2 regions of the Microbacterium jejuense genome follow, and region 1 is predicted to be linked to the other one. Evidence: predicted binding sites of a transcription regulator. Region 1 holds the regulator's gene; the other holds the start of a gene.
The links. Region 1 encodes LexA, which represses DNA repair genes until DNA is damaged. Its sites were predicted from a motif close to TCGAACANNTGTTCGA; they were not measured.

Region 1 (7,886 bases):
CCCGGCGTGCCGGGGGCTGCGCGCGTCGACCGGCGGCCGAAGGTCGACATCGCGGTGGCGGCGTTCCCGAACGGCCACCCGCGCTCCCGTCACGCGACCGAGCACATCGACGCCCTGCTCGCCAAAGAGGCGGCGGGTGCGACGCTCGCCATCACGCAACTGTTCTTCGACGCCGACGACTATCTGGGCTTCGTCGCCGCGTCCCGCCAGGCCGGGGTGACGATCCCGATCCTGCCGGGCATCATGCCGATCACCTCGCCGGCGCGGCTGCGGCGGACGCTCGAGCTGACCGAGGTCCCGCGTCCCGACGCGCTCGCCGCGGCACTGGAGGCCGAGCAGACGACCGAGGGTCAGCGCGCCGCCGGTATCGCCCACGCCGCCGAGCTCGCCCGGGCCGTCCGCGACGGCGGAGCACCCGGCATCCACCTCTACGCCTTCAACAACCACGACATCGTGCTCGCGGTACTGCAGGACGCCGGGCTCCTCGCCTCGGCGTCACGAATGCCCGACGCCGTCCGCTGAGCCCGGGCGCCGCATCCCGTCGGAGGTCCGACGGGTCTCTTCGGCGACCCTGCACACGCCTGCCCGCCCAACGACACCCATCGAGACCGAAAGAGAGAACACGATGACCGACTCCCGCACCGCCTTCCCGCACGGGACGATCCTCGGCTACCCCCGCATCGGGCGGCGCCGCGAGCTCAAGCGCGCCGTCGAGGCCTACTGGGCCGGCACGATCGACGAGGCGACCCTCGAGGCGACAGCCGCCGAGCTGCGCCGTGCGACGCGCGCCCGGCTCGCCGAGCTCGGACTCGGCCGCGACGACTCGTCGATCCCCGAGTCGTTCTCGTTCTACGACCAGGTGCACGACGCCGCCGTCGCCGTGGGCGCGCTTCCGGAGCGCTTCGCCGCCCTCCGCGATGCCGACGGACGCATCGGTCTCGACGCCGCCTTCACGGCCGCGCGCGGCGCCGGCGAGGATGCGGCGCTCGAGATGACGAAGTGGTTCGACACGAACTACCACTACCTCGTGCCCGAGATCGGCCCCGGGACGGCGTTCTCGCTGTCCAGCGACAGGTTCGCCCGCCAGGTCGCCGAGGCCAAGGCCGACGGCTTCACGACCCGCCCGGTCGTCGTGGGCCCCGTGACACTCCTGGCCCTCGCGAAGGCCGCCGACGGCGCGCCGGCCGGCTTCGACCCGCTCGAGCGCCTCGACGACCTCGTTCCGGTGTACGTCGAGCTGCTCGCCGCCCTGCGGGCCGCCGGCGCCGAGTGGGTGCAGCTCGACGAGCCCGCGCTGGTAAGCGAGAGCCTCGCCGCGAGCCCCGTAGAGCTGGCGGATGCCGCGGCTCGCGCCTACGCGGTGCTCGGTGCCGCCGCCGACCGCCCGCGCGTGCTCGTGGCCGCCGGATACGCCCAGCTGTCGGCGCCGGCGTGGACCGCGCTGGCCACCGCACCGATCGAGGCGATCGCGCTCGACCTCAGCCGCGGCGCGGTGCCGGCAGCGGTCGACGGGCTCGCCGGCAAGACCCTCGTGGGGGGCGTGATCGACGGCCGCAACGTGTGGCGGGGCGACCTCGCCGCCGCGTGGGATCGCCTCGACGCCCTGCGCGCGCTCGGCGCCGCGCAGGTGAGCGCCGGCACGTCGACCTCGCTCCAGCACGTGCCGCACGACGTCGAGGACGAGGGAGCGCTGGACCCGCGCCTCGCGTCCTGGCTCGCCTTCGCGGACCAGAAGGCTGCGCAGGTCGTGACGCTCGCGTCGGGCCTGGTCGAGGGACGCGGAGCCATCGAGGACGCGGTGTCGGCGGCATCCCTCGCCCTCGCCGATCGCCGCTCGGCGCCGGGCGTGCGCGACGGCGCGGTGCGCGCCCAGGCCGCCGCGCTGCAGGCCGCGGACTTCGACCGCGGCGACTACGACGCGCGCGCCACTGCGCAGGACGCCGAGCTCGGCCTGCCGGTGCTGCCGACCACGACGATCGGCTCGTTCCCGCAGACCGGCGACATCCGTCGCGCCCGCGCCCGTCACGGTCGCGGCGAACTCTCGGCCGACGAGTACGAGGGCTTCCTGCGCGACGAGATCGCGCGCGTCGTGACGCTGCAGGAAGACCTCGGGCTCGACGTCCTCGTGCACGGCGAGGCCGAGCGCAACGACATGGTGCAGTACTTCGCCGAGAACCTCGACGGATTCGCCGTCACCGAGCACGGCTGGGTGCAGTCGTACGGCTCGCGCGCCACGCGGCCCTCGATCCTGTGGGGGGACGTCTCGCGTCCGGCGCCCATCACTGTCGACTGGTCGGTGTTCGCGCAGTCGCTCACCGACAAGCCGATGAAGGGCATGCTCACGGGGCCGGTGACGATCCTCGCGTGGTCGTTCGTGCGCGACGACCAGCCGCTCGGCGACACCGCGAACCAGGTCGCGCTGGCGCTGCGCGACGAGATCGCCGATCTCGAGGCGGCCGGCATCCGCGTCATCCAGGTCGACGAGCCCGCGCTGCGCGAGTTGCTGCCCCTCAAGAAGGCGGACCAGCCGGCATACCTCGACTGGTCGGTCGGGTCGTTCCGGCTCGCGACGGCCGGCGCCGCCCCCGCTACGCAGGTGCACACGCACCTGTGCTATTCGGAGTTCGACGTCGTCATCGACGCGATCGCGGCGCTGGACGCCGACGTGACCTCGATCGAGGCGGCGCGCAGCCGCGGCGAGGTGATCGGCGACATCGCGACGTCGGGCTTCGCGGCCGGCATCGGCCCGGGCGTCTACGACATCCACTCGCCGCGCGTGCCCGCCGTCGCCGAGATCGGCGCGCTGCTGGACCGTGCCGTCGCAGAGCTGCCGCTGCGTCGCGTGTGGGTCAACCCGGACTGCGGCCTCAAGACCCGCGGTTACGACGAGACCGTCGCGTCGCTGCGCAACCTCGTGGCGGCCACCGCCGGCGTGCGGGAGCGTCTGAACGCCTGATCCTGAACTCGCGAACGAGCAGGGCCGGTGCGGTCGCCCGCACCGGCCCTGCTCGTTTCCGGCTAGGCGCCCTTCGGCGGGCGAGGGGATGCCGCACCCTCGTCGCCAGTTCCGGCCGCAGGCCCGAGGTCGGGCAGCGGTGTCGTGTCGGCATCGGGCGAGGGGAGCGGGAGCGTGTCGTTCGTGCCCTCGTCGGCTGTCTCGGCGGGGTCGTCGGACGCCGACGCCGAGGCGCCCTCCGCCGCGGACGCGTCGTCGGAGCGCCGCGCCGCGGCGGCGCGCGCCGCGTCGTCGGGCCGCTTCTGCAGCAGCTCGAGCACCCAGGCGACCACGAGTGCGACGATCACCACGAGGGCGACGTCGCCACCCGAGAGGGGACGCAGCGCCATCAGCCAGATGACGGCGAGCACGATCACGATGGCGCGCACCAGCACGCGCTGACGGCCCATCCAGACCCCGAACCGGCCGGTGTCCAGGCCGCGCGCGGCCAGTGCGGCGCGGGCGCTCGCGTTCAGACCGCTGACGAACCCGCGGAAGCGGCGCGCGGGCTTCCAGCGACCGCTGACCCATCCGATCACGGCGATCAGCACGCCCAGCAGAGCCACGATCAGCGCCGTGCGGTGCATGTCGTCGACGAGCGCGTTGTAGATGACGTCGAGTGCCGACACCGACAGGTCGAGCTGGCTGGCGGCATTGGCCACGACGAGCGTGCCGACCGAGAACGTCGATGCCAGCGCCGCCCCGCCGATGAACAGGGCGATGCCGGTTCCGAGCACGGCGACCGGGCGGCGACGCGCGATCAGGATGCCGGCGACGAAGAGGCCGATGGTGATGAAGGGCAGCCACCAACCGGCGACGTCGGCGATCGCGTACACGGTGCGGATCGTGCTGACCGCCGACCCGTCGCCGATGATGATCGTCTTGTCGACCGCGGGGATGAGGGATGCCACCCCCACACCGCTGTCGACCAGCTTCTGTTTGACCTGCTCGATGATCGGCCCGAGCTTCATGCCCAGGCCCTCGTCTGTCAGCACGAAGACGCCGGCGCCGTCCGAGGTGGCGGTCGTCACGAGCGCGCGGTGCGCCGCGCGGACCGCGGTCGTCCACACGTCCGCGAACGCATCGGACTGCACGACGCGCGTGACGCCGGTCTCGACCAGATTGTGCAGCCCGTCGGCCGCCGGCTGCTGCAGCAGCTTGAGGGCGGCGGCGGCACGCGGGCCCAGACCGAGGTCAGAGATCCCGTCGATCACGTTGCCGGTGATCTCGGTGAAGTCGACCTTCGCGTCGACCGCGTCCATCGCCTCCGAGATGATGAGGTTCTGCACGTGCGGGTCCTGCGCGAGCGGCGCCAGCGTGGCCACGAACGTCTCTTCGTCCACAAGTTCGCTGCGCGCCCACGCGCCGACGATCGACGTGGGCACGAGGATCGTCGCCAGCACGATGCACAGTGCCGAGAAGAACGCCCGCCAGCGGGAGCCCTTCAGCCGCTCGTCCGACGCGGGGGTCGCGTCCTCGTCGGTCGTCGCTCTCAGGCGGGCGTTCTCGGCCTCGAGGGCTTCGAGCCTCGCACGCAGCGCGGCGGTGTCGTCGGCGGTGGTCGCATCGGCGGTCATTCCCCCCTTATAGCGCTTGCAGACGACATCCCGCCACCTCCCGCTCCGTCTGCCGTCGAAAGCGCCGGGGCTTGCGAGGGGCCGCGGCGTCAGACCGCGCGCAGGACCGCGACGACCTTGCCCAGCACGACGGCCTCGTCGCCCAGGATCGGCTCGAACGCGGAGTTGCGCGGGAGCAGCCAGGTGTGGCCGTCGCGCTGGCGGAACGTCTTGACTGTCGCCTCGCCGTCGAGCATCGCGGCGACGATGTCGCCGTTGTCGGCCGTGGCCTGGGAGCGGACGACGACCCAGTCGCCGTCGCAGATGGCCGCGTCGATCATCGACTCGCCCGACACCTTCAGCATGAACAGGTCGCCCTTGCCGACGAGCTGACGGGGGAGGGGGAAGATCTCCTCCACCTGCTGCTCGGCCGTGATGGGCACGCCGGCGGCGATCCGTCCGACCAGGGGCACCAGCGCCGCGTCGCCCAGCGCGGGCGCCGTGTCGGCCGGGTTCTCGGTGGATGCGCCGGGCAGGTCGATCAGCACCTCCATCGCGCGGGTCTTGCCCGCGTCGCGGCGGAGGTATCCGCTGAGCTCGAGCTGGTTGAGCTGGTGCGTGACGCTGGACAGCGACTTCAGGCCGACGGCGTCGCCGATCTCGCGCATGCTCGGCGGGTAGCCGTGACGGGCGATGGAGCGCTGGATCACCTCGAGGATCGCGAGCTGCTTGTCGCTGAGGCTCTTGCGTCGTCGGGTCTGTGGCTTGTCGCGACCGGCCGCGTCGCTCATGTCCGGCTCCGTCCTGCGCTGCGTCGTCGAGCGCTGTTTCTTCGAATGTCGGAGGCCCGTGGTGGGGTTCTCTTATCGAAACCGTATCCGGATCCATGCGCTGAGGGGAACAACCCCGCCGCGTGTCGCGTTCGACGGATATGCATCGGAATCGACTGTTGACATCGTTGAGAATCGAAGATAGCTTCGGAAAAGAGGTTCGGATTCCCCGCTCCCGGCCGAGCGGGGGATGCGAATCTCTCCCCAGCAGGAGGAGAACAGCATGACCGCGATCAGCTTCCCGTCGCCCGTCGCCGCGCCGGCCCGTGCCACGCGTCTCCGGCTGACCGTCCGCGGTCGCCGGGTCCTCGCTCTGCTGGCCGCGCTGCCCGCGCTCGTGGCGCTGGGCGCCGCTCTCGCGCTGGGCGGCGGTGCGGCCCTCGCCTCGCGCGACAGCGGCACTCCGGTCGACTCGTTCGAGACCGTGCTCGTGTCGGCGGGCGACACGCTGTGGTCGATCGCCGAAGAGGTCGCTCCCGGGCACGACCCCCGTGATGTCGTCGACCAGATCGCGCGGCTCAACGCGCTGACCGGCGTGTCGGTGCAGGCCGGCCAGCGACTGGCCATCCCCGCGCAGTACGCCGACGAGCACTGAGCCAGAGCGCGAGCGGTCGGTCGCTCTTCGTCACCTGGGGTTCGGCGACCCCGCACCGCTCTACCATGGGAGGGGTGAGTGCACGTCTCGAAGACCTCCCTTTACGCGCCGACCTCCGTGGGCAGAAGCCCTACGGCGCCCCGCAGGCCCCGCTCCCCGTGGCCCTGAACGTCAACGAGAACACGCATCCCGTTCCGCAGGACGTCGCCGACGACATCCTCGATTCGATCGCCCGTGCACTGCGCGATGTCAACCGCTACCCCGACCGCGAATTCACGGCTCTGCGTGAGGGCTTCGCCGACTATCTCGGGCACGGCCTGACCCGCGACCAGATCTGGGCGGCCAACGGCTCCAACGAGGTGCTGCAGCACATCCTGCAGGCCTTCGCAGGACCGGGGCGCACCGCCTTCGGCTTCTCGCCCACGTACTCCATGTATCCGCTGCTCACGCGCGGCACCGGCGCCCAGTGGGTGTCGGGCACCCGTTCCGACGACTACACGGTCAGCGCGTCCGACGCCGCCGCGCAGGTCGCCGACGCCGCACCCGACGTCGTGTTCCTGTGTGCGCCGAACAACCCGACCGGCACTCCGCTGGGTCTCGACGTGGTCGAGGCGGTGTACGAGGCGACCGACGGCATCGTGATCGTCGACGAGGCGTACTTCGAGTTCGCGCCCGCCGACGCGCGTTCGGCCCTCACCCTGCTGCCCGGGCGCGAGCGCCTCGTGGTCTCGCGCACCATGAGCAAGGCGTTCGCGTTCGCCGGCGCCCGCGTCGGCTACCTCGCCGCCGATCCCGCGCTGATCGATGCGCTGCGACTCGTCCGCCTGCCGTACCACCTGAGCGCGCTCACGCAGGCCGCCGCGTCGGCTGCACTGCGGCACGCGCCGGTGATGCTCGGCATGGTCGACGAGATCGTCGCCCAGCGCGACCGCATCACGGCGACAGTCGAGGCCCTGGGCTACAGGCCGCACGAGTCGTGGACGAACTTCGTGCTGTTCGGCGACGTCGACTACCCCGCCGAGACCTGGCAGGCGCTGTACGACCAGGGCGTGCTCATCCGCGACGTCGGGATCCCGCACCACCTGCGGGTCACGGCAGGCACCGCGGGCGAGACCACGGCGTTCCTCGACGCCCTCGCCTCGGTAGGATCGGCCGCATGAGCGCCGCACCTCGCACCGCATCCCTCCGGCGCGCGACCAGCGAGTCCACGGTCGAGCTCGACCTCGACCTCGACGGCACCGGCCGCAGCCGCATCGACTCGACGGTGCCCTTCTTCGACCACTTGCTGACCGCCTTCGCGAAGCACTCGCTGACCGACCTGACGGTGCGCGCGTCGGGCGACACCGACATCGACGCGCACCACACCGTCGAAGACATCTCGATCGTGCTCGGTCAGGCGATCCGCGAGGCCCTGGGCGACAAGTCGGGGATCTCGCGCTACGGCGACGCGCTGGTCCCGCTGGACGAGGCGCTCGCGCAGGCCGTCGTCGACATCAGCGGCCGACCGTACCTCGTGCACACCGGCGAGCCGGCAGGCTTCGAGCACCACCTCATCGGCGGGCACTTCACCGGCTCACTCGTACGCCACACGTTCGAGGCGATCTCGTTCAACGCGGCCCTCACCGTCCACGTCAACGTCCTCGCAGGGCGTGACCCGCACCACATCGCCGAGGCGGAGTACAAGGCGTTCGCGCGCGCGTTCCGCCAGGCCAAGGCCCTCGATCCGCTGGTGGACGGCATCCCGAGCACGAAGGGTGCGCTGTGACCGACGACGACGCCCGCAACGAGGGCGACAAGCCGGTCGTGGCGGTGCTCGACTACGGGTCGGGCAACGTGCACTCCGCCGTCAAGGCGCTCATCGCCGCAGGGGCGGACGCGCGGCTCACCTCCGACCGCGGACTCGTGATGGA
Region 2 (7,886 bases), on a different contig from region 1:
CAGCCTTCGGGGCGGCACGACCCGCAAGCTCGCCATGATCGTGCCCGACCTCATGAACCCGTTCTTCGCCGAACTGGTGCGCAGCGCCCAGGCCTACGCGCACGAGCTCGGATACCTCGTGCTGGTCGCCGAGACCGACGACGACGCCGCGGCCGAGCTGGAGCTGCTGCGGTCGATGGCGGACCGCGTGGACGGCAGTCTCATCTGCACGCCACAGACCGCCGAGGCCGCTCAGGGGCGGCTCGTCGACGAAGGCCCTGCTGTGTTCCTCCACCGCATGAGCCGGCTCGTGCCCTACGTCATCAGCGACGTCACGCTCGGCGTCCGCCTCGCGGTCGAGAACCTCGTCGCGCTCGGGCACCGGCGCATCGCCTATCTCGACGGTCCGGCGGAGTCGTGGTCGGCGGGCCTGCGCCGCGAGGCCGTCGCGGTGGTCGGCGCCGAGTTCCCCGACATCGACCTCGTGACCGTCGGCCAGGTGCGAGCGCGGTTCGAAGGCGGCGTCGCCGGCGGCGACCTCGTGATCGCCAGCGGCGCGACCGCCGTGCTCGCGTACAACGACGTGGTCGCGCTCGGCCTGCTGCACCGCCTCGCACGCCGGGGTCTGCGCGTGCCCGACGACATCAGCATCGTGGGCTTCGACGACGTGCCGGCCGCGGCGATGTCGTCGCCCGCGCTGACGACCGTCGCCCAGCCGCTCGCCGAGAGCGCCCGCGCCGGCGTCGACATGCTCGTCGCGCTCGCCCGCGGCGAGAAGCCGGCGCAGCGGGCGGTCGTGCTGGCGCCGACGCTCGTGGTGCGCGAGAGCACCGCGCCGCCCGCGCCGCAGCCCGCGCAGGCCTCGAGGGGCGCCGCGTGACGGTGCGGGCCCGCGCGGGCCGGGTCACGATCCACGACATCGCCGCCGACCTCGGTGTCTCGGTGTCGACGGTGTCGCGGGCGCTCACTCCCGGCGGGAACGTCAGCGTCGAGACCCGCCGCCGGGTCGAAGAGGCCGCGGGCCGGCTCGACTACCGCACGAACCGCGCCGCGCGCAGTCTGTCGACCGGCCGCATGCACAGTATCGGGCTGATCGTGCCTGACCTGCGCGACCCCTTCTTCGCCGAGGTCGCGAAGGGCGCCCAGATGCGTGCGCGCAGCGTGGACCACTCGGTGTACATCGCCGACACGGACCGGTCGGCCGAGCTCGAGTTCGAGGCGATCGACATGATGCGCCGCGACGTGGACGGCTTCCTGGTGTGCGCGCCGCTCGGCGCGGACGAGCCGCTGCGCGAGCACCTGCGGGGGACGACGGCGGTGATGGTGCACCGCGAACTCGCGGGGCTGCCCAGCGTCACCTCCGACCTCGACAGCGGGATCGCGCAGGCCGTGCAGCACCTGCGCGCGCTCGGCCACCGCCGGATCGCCCATGTCGCCGGTCCGGAATCGTCGTGGGGCGCCCGCCGGCGCCGTGCGGCCTTCGAGCGCGAGGTCGCCGAGGCCGATCGCGTGCTGCTGGGCCCCGTCGCCGACCCGTTCGAGGGCGGCGTGGCGATGGCCGACGCGCTGCTGGCGAGCGGCGCGACGGCCGTGATCGCGTACAACGATCTGGTCGCGCTCGGACTCGTCACCCGCCTGCGCGCCCGCGGTGTCAGCGTGCCCGAGGGGATGAGCGTCGTCGGCTTCGACGGCCTCGACGTGGCCACGCTCGCGACCTCGCTCACGAGCGTGTCGGTGCCCCGGCAGGTCGCGGCGCGGTCGGCGGTGGATCTGCTGCTGCGCGCGCTCGAGGGGGATGCCGGACCGGCATCCATCGTCCTTCCGACGCAGCTGATCGTCCGCGACTCGACGGCGCCGCTGCGGCTGTAGGCTCGCGGCGAACGGGAGGTGCGTCATGTCGGAGCAGCCCGGCCCGATCGATCCGGAAGAGCCGGCGCGTCGTCCGCGCGGGCGGTCGGCGCGGGCGCGTGCGCACCTCGAGGAGCAGAGCGGCAGCGCCGAGGCGTACGTCATGTACTTCAAGGAGCGCGTGTACGCGACCTTCACCGGCCTCGCGATCGTGCTCGTCGTCGCCGCGAACGACCACGCCGATCCCGAGCATGCGCTGTTCGCGCTGGTGCTCGGCGTGCTCGGCATCACCGCGGCCGGCTTCGTGTCGGATGTCATCTCGCACCTTGCCGTGCATCAGACGTTCCCGGTCGGGTCCGATCTGCGCGTGCTCCTGCGCGTCGCGGGCGGTGCGCTGAGTACGGTGATCACCCCCGGCATCCTGATCCTGCTTGCGTGGCTGAGTGTGATGCCGCTGGATGCCGCACTCCGCGCCTCCTCGATCGTCTACATCGTCACGCTCGGTGTGATCGGCTGGTTCGCCGTGCGCTGGTCGCGGCTGACCTGGGCGAAGCAGCTCCTCGTGCTCGGCATCCTCATCGCCCTCGGCTTCGCCGTCATCGCCCTGCAGACCCTCGCGCACTCGATCTGACCGCCGTCCGCTTCGATCGGGCTCGGCGCAGAATCCTGCCGACCGTACATGTCTGAGGTATGCGGACATTCAGGAGGCCACGTGACCGATGCACGGCTCGAACAGCTGCTGCGCTCCAGCGCGCCCGATGACACGGTGCCGGTCGATCTTGCGTCGAGTTCGATGGCGTGGATGCCGCCCCCTAGCACGCGAGCAGCGCATCGCATGTCCCCCCGACGAGGCGGGTGGCTTCAAGGCAGAGGGAGAGAACTGCTTGTCAGATTCGGAGTTATGTTCTAGGATCGATGTAGATCGAACTCGTGCCCACGTTTCGTTTGATCCTTCGTCGCGCTGATGCGCGTTTCGGCAAGGAGACATTGTGGGGCACCAGATCGGCAGCGGCGATGAGACGTGGAGCGCACTCAGGCGCGTGGTCTCCGACGTGCAGGCGACGCGGATGCAGATCGCACGACTGCAGGCGAAGGAGGCTCGTCTGCTCGCGGATGCCACCGGCATCGTGAGCGACCGAGAAGCCGAACGGCGTGCGAAGGGGCGCAGCGCGGTGCACGATCTGGCGCTGCGCGAGGTGTCGAGCGAACTGGGGGCCGCGATGCGCCTGAGCGACCGCACCGTGCAGGCGCGCATGTCGGCGGCGAGCAGCCTGGTCGACGGGTTCGCCGAGACGCACCGCGCGCTCGCCGAGGGGGCGGTCGACCAGGCGCATGCGGCGGCGATCGTGGAATGCGGTGTGGGCATCGTGGATCCGGTGGTGCGGGGTGAGTACGAGCGGATCCTGCTGGAGGCCGCCGGATTCGAGACGCCGCCGCGGCTCCGGGCGATCGCCCGGGTGGTGGCCGCGCGCCTGGACCCCGAGATGGCGGCTGAACTCCGGCGCCGTGCCGCGGGCGAGCGGCGGATCCGGGTGGTCGACCTCGACGACGGCATGGCTCGGCTGCTCGCCGATTTGCCCGCGGTGCTCGCCCACGCGATCTTCGATCGGCTGACCCAGATGGCCGAGGTCGAGCGTGCGGCCGAGGCCGATGCCACACTCGACCGCTCCGCGGCGGACTCGTCCGACGTCGTCGGATCCGGCGACGAGCCCGAACTGTCGACGGGGCCGACCGGAGAGTCACGGTCGCTCGATGAGCTGCGCGCCGACATCTTCGCCGACCTGGTGCTCACCGGTGCGCCGGCCGCGCACGGCGAATGCGACGCGCTCGCCGCGATCCGAGCCGAGGTGCAGATCACCGTGCCGGTGCTCACCGCGGCCGGGCTGGGTGACGAACCCGCACTGCTCGCCGGCTACGGTCCCATCGACGCGTCCATGGCTCGCGAACTGGCGGCGGGCGCCCCCGGATGGGACCGGGTGATGTATCACCCGCATAGCGGGCTTCCGCTCGCGGTCGACCGATACCGCCCGTCGGCTGAGCTTCGTAGATTTCTTCGTGCACGCGACGAGCGGTGCCGGTTCCCGGGCTGCACGCGCACGCCGACTCGCTGCGATGTCGACCACACCCGCGACCATGCCAAGGGCGGTCGCACATGTGAAGCGAATCTCGCTCATTTCTGCCCGCGGCATCACACCCTCAAACACGCGTCCGCATGGCGCGTTCGTCAACGTGGTGGCGGGGTGCTCGAGTGGATCAGCCCCACGGGTCGCCGGTATGTCGACAAGCCGCCGTCGACCGTGCAGTTCGTGCCCTCGTCCGTCTTCGCGCGATTGCTGGCGGCCGAGTACACCGGCGACGCCCCGTTCTGACCGCGTCCGTGTGGAAAACGCACCTCACAGCCGTATGCGTCACGCGTGGCGCGGCGGCATCACGGCCCGCCACTCGCGCTCCAGCAGCGCGTAGTGGCCGGTGTCGGTCCACTCGCCCTTGAGCCGCATGTGTTCGACGAAGTGGCCCTCGTGCCGCATCCCGAGCCGTTCGCAGATGCGCACCGACGCGGTGTTGCGGGGGTCGAGCTCGGCGTAGACGCGGTGCAGGCCGAGCTCGTCGAACGCCAGGGCGAGCAGCAGCCGCGCAGCCTCGGTGGCGTAGCCGCGACCCTGCGCGTGCGGGGCGAGGATCCAGCCGATCTCGGCGGTGCGATCCTCGACGGACTGCAGCTCGAAGTACATCGTGCCGAGGAACTCCCCGGCGGCCGAGCGGATCGCGGGCTGGAGGTAGTCGCCCTTGACGGCGAGGCGGGTGGCCGCGGCATCCCGTTCCAGGATCCGCGCCACCTGCTCGCGCGACCGCGCCTCGTACAGAAGGTAGCGGCACACCTCGGGGTCGCCCTGCAGGGCGGCGAGGTCGTCGAGGTCGTCGGGCCGCAGCAGGTCGAGCGTGACGCGCTCGCCGCGCAGCGCGTGGAAGTCCCAGTCGAGGGTCATGCGTCCATACTGGCCGCGAGGGGCTCGGCCTCGCGCGGCGGATTGTGCATGAACTCGAGGCGGATGCCGTCGGCGTCCTCGACGAACGACGCGTAGTACCGGTCGTTGAACCGCGGGTAGAGCTTGGGGTCGCGCACGGCCGTCCAGCCGGCATCCATCGCGATCGTGTGCAGCCGATCGACCTCGTCGCGCGAGTCGACGGCGAAGGCGAGGTGCTGCCAGCCCACGCGGCCGTGGCGGTGGGGGCCGCTGGCGGGTTCACGGGCGGGGAAGAGGATGAGCTCGACCTCGCCCTCGGTCCACCACGAGACGCTGGCCTCGGCGTCGTTCCGCGTGAATCCGAGGGCCTGCATGATCGGGTCGTACCGGGCGATGCCGCGCTCCAGGTCATCGACGGTGATGCCCAGGTGGTCGAAGACTGCCATGGCGTCAGAATGTCACAGGCGAACTTGAGTCCAGTCGTATCAACTTTGACTTGACGGATGCCGCACCTCGGGTTTATCGTTGAGTCATCGCGACTCAACCTCTGTCGGGTCGTGAGAAGACTTCCGATCAAACCCCGGGCGGCGGCATCCATCGTCGTCCAACAGAAGGAGAGAACAACATGGCACGTGCTGTGGGAATCGACCTGGGTACGACCAACTCGGTCGTGAGCGTCCTCGAGGGCGGCGAGCCCAAGGTCATCGCGAACGCCGAGGGCTTCCGCACGACCCCGTCGGTCGTCGCGTTCACGAAGGATGGCGAGGTGCTCGTCGGCGAGACCGCAAAGCGCCAGGCCGTCACCAACGTCGACCGCACCGTCTCGTCGGTCAAGCGCCACATGGGCACCGACTGGAGCTTCGACGTCGACGGCAAGAAGTGGACGCCGCAGGAGATCTCGGCCCGCATCCTGCAGAAGCTCAAGCGCGACGCGGAGGAGTACCTCGGCGACACCGTCACCGACGCCGTCATCACGGTCCCCGCGTACTTCAACGACGCCGAGCGCCAGGCCACCAAGGAGGCCGGCGAGATCGCGGGCCTGAACGTCCTGCGCATCATCAACGAGCCCACCGCCGCCGCACTGGCCTACGGCCTGGACCGGGGCAAGGAGGACGAGCTCATCCTCGTCTTCGATCTCGGTGGCGGCACGTTCGACGTCTCGCTGCTCGAAGTGGGCAAGGACGACGACTTCTCGACCATCCAGGTGCGCGCGACCGCCGGCGACAACCGCCTCGGCGGCGACGACTGGGACCAGCGTCTCGTCGACTACCTGATCAAGCAGTTCAAGGACACCACCGGTGTCGACGTCTCGGGTGACAAGATCGCGCTGCAGCGCCTCAAGGAGGCCGCGGAGCAGGCGAAGAAGGAGCTCTCGAGCTCGACGAGCACGAGCGTGAACCTGCCCTACCTGTCGCTCACCGACTCCGGCCCCGTGTCGCTCAGCGAGACGATCACCCGCGCCAAGTTCGAGGACCTCACCAAGGACCTCCTCGACCGCACCAAGAAGCCGTTCGAGGACGTCATCCGCGAGGCCGGCATCAAGGTCGCCGACATCGACCACATCGTGCTCGTCGGCGGATCGACCCGCATGCCCGCGGTCGCCGAGCTCGTCAAGCGCGAGACCGGCAAGGACGCCAACAAGGGCGTCAACCCGGACGAGGTCGTCGCCGTCGGCGCCGCCCTGCAGGCCGGCGTGCTGAAGGGCGAGCGCAAGGACGTCCTCCTCATCGACGTCACCCCGCTGAGCCTCGGCATCGAGACCAAGGGCGGCATCATGACGAAGCTCATCGAGCGCAACACCGCCATCCCGACCAAGCGCAGCGAGACCTTCACGACCGCCGACGACAACCAGCCGTCGGTCGCGATCCAGGTCTTCCAGGGCGAGCGCGAGTTCACCCGCGACAACAAGCCGCTGGGCACGTTCGAGCTGACCGGCATCGCGCCGGCTCCGCGCGGCATCCCGCAGGTCGAGGTCACCTTCGACATCGACGCGAACGGCATCGTGCACGTGTCCGCCAAGGACAAGGGCACCGGCAAGGAGCAGTCGATGACCATCACGGGCGGCTCGTCGCTCGCGAAGGACGACATCGAGCGCATGGTGCGCGAGGCCGAGGAGCACGCCGCCGACGACAAGAAGCGTCGCGAGGCGGCCGAGGTGCGCAACCAGGCCGAGACGCTCGCGTACTCGATCGAGAAGCTCATCAAGGAGAACGACGACAAGCTCCCCGCGGACGTCAAGTCCGAGGTGCAGGGCGACGTCGACGCGCTCAAGACGGCGCTGGCCGGCGAGGACGACGACGCGGTGAAGGCCGCGTTCGACAAGCTCAGCCAGAGCCAGGGCAAGCTCGGTGAGGCGATCTACGCCTCGAACCAGGCTTCGCAGTCGACGGATGCCGGTGCCGAGGCGCCGTCCGACGGTCAGGGTTCGTCGAACCCCGACGAGGATGTCGTCGACGCCGAGGTCATCGACGAGGACGAGACGAAGTAGCCATGGCCAAGGACTTCGAGAACGAGGTCCCCGGCGGCGAGGACCCGGAGGCGAACGCCTCCGGGTCCGACCCGCAGGAGGGGGCCGGTGAAGAGCTCACCGTCGACGACATCCTCGGCGCCGCGCAGAACGCCGACGCCGCGGCGGAGGACGCCGTGCTCGCCGACCTCGAGTCGGCGCTGCTGACCGACCTGAAGCGGCTGCAGGCCGAGTACGCCAACTACCGCCGCCGCACCGAGGAGCAGCGCGAGGTCGAGATCGAGCGTGCCCAGGGCGCGGTCGCCAAGGGCCTGCTGCCGGTGCTGGACGACCTGGACCGTGCCGAGAAGCACGGCGACCTCGAAGCGGGCTCGGCGTTCGCCGCGATCGCCGAGAAGCTGCGCGGCGTGGCCGAGCGCATCGGCCTCACCACGTACGGCGAGGCCGGCGAGGTGTTCGATCCGCAGCAGCACGAGGCGATCTTCCAGGTGCCGACGCCGGGCGCGACCGAGCAGACGATCATCGAGGTCGTCGAGATCGGGTATCGCCTGGGTTCGGTGGAACTGCGTCCGGCGAAGGTCGTCGTCGCGGTTCCCGCAGAGTAAGCCCGAGGAGGATCCATGGCC

Region 2: the regulator LexA is predicted to act here: its motif matches at 2,721-2,736, upstream of ABEA46_RS01170 (HNH endonuclease signature motif containing protein).

Annotation. Positions count from the first base shown of each region.
Region 1 is NZ_BAABLG010000012.1:31,065-38,950, reverse strand. Features, by position in the region: gene ABEA46_RS17605 (methylenetetrahydrofolate reductase) at 1-522, shown strand, start outside; gene metE (5-methyltetrahydropteroyltriglutamate--homocysteine S-methyltransferase) at 626-2,956, shown strand; gene ABEA46_RS17595 (hypothetical protein) at 3,019-4,572, opposite strand; gene lexA (transcriptional repressor LexA) at 4,662-5,342, opposite strand; gene ABEA46_RS17585 (LysM peptidoglycan-binding domain-containing protein) at 5,605-5,976, shown strand; gene ABEA46_RS17580 (histidinol-phosphate transaminase) at 6,042-7,136, shown strand; gene hisB (imidazoleglycerol-phosphate dehydratase HisB) at 7,133-7,741, shown strand; gene hisH (imidazole glycerol phosphate synthase subunit HisH) at 7,738-7,886, shown strand, end outside.
Region 2 is NZ_BAABLG010000001.1:252,607-260,492, forward strand. Features, by position in the region: gene ABEA46_RS01155 (LacI family DNA-binding transcriptional regulator) at 1-859, shown strand, start outside; gene ABEA46_RS01160 (LacI family DNA-binding transcriptional regulator) at 856-1,848, shown strand; gene ABEA46_RS01165 (hypothetical protein) at 1,874-2,458, shown strand; gene ABEA46_RS01170 (HNH endonuclease signature motif containing protein) at 2,817-4,196, shown strand; gene ABEA46_RS01175 (GNAT family N-acetyltransferase) at 4,236-4,814, opposite strand; gene ABEA46_RS01180 (VOC family protein) at 4,811-5,239, opposite strand; gene dnaK (molecular chaperone DnaK) at 5,419-7,281, shown strand; gene ABEA46_RS01190 (nucleotide exchange factor GrpE) at 7,284-7,865, shown strand; gene ABEA46_RS01195 (DnaJ C-terminal domain-containing protein) at 7,881-7,886, shown strand, end outside.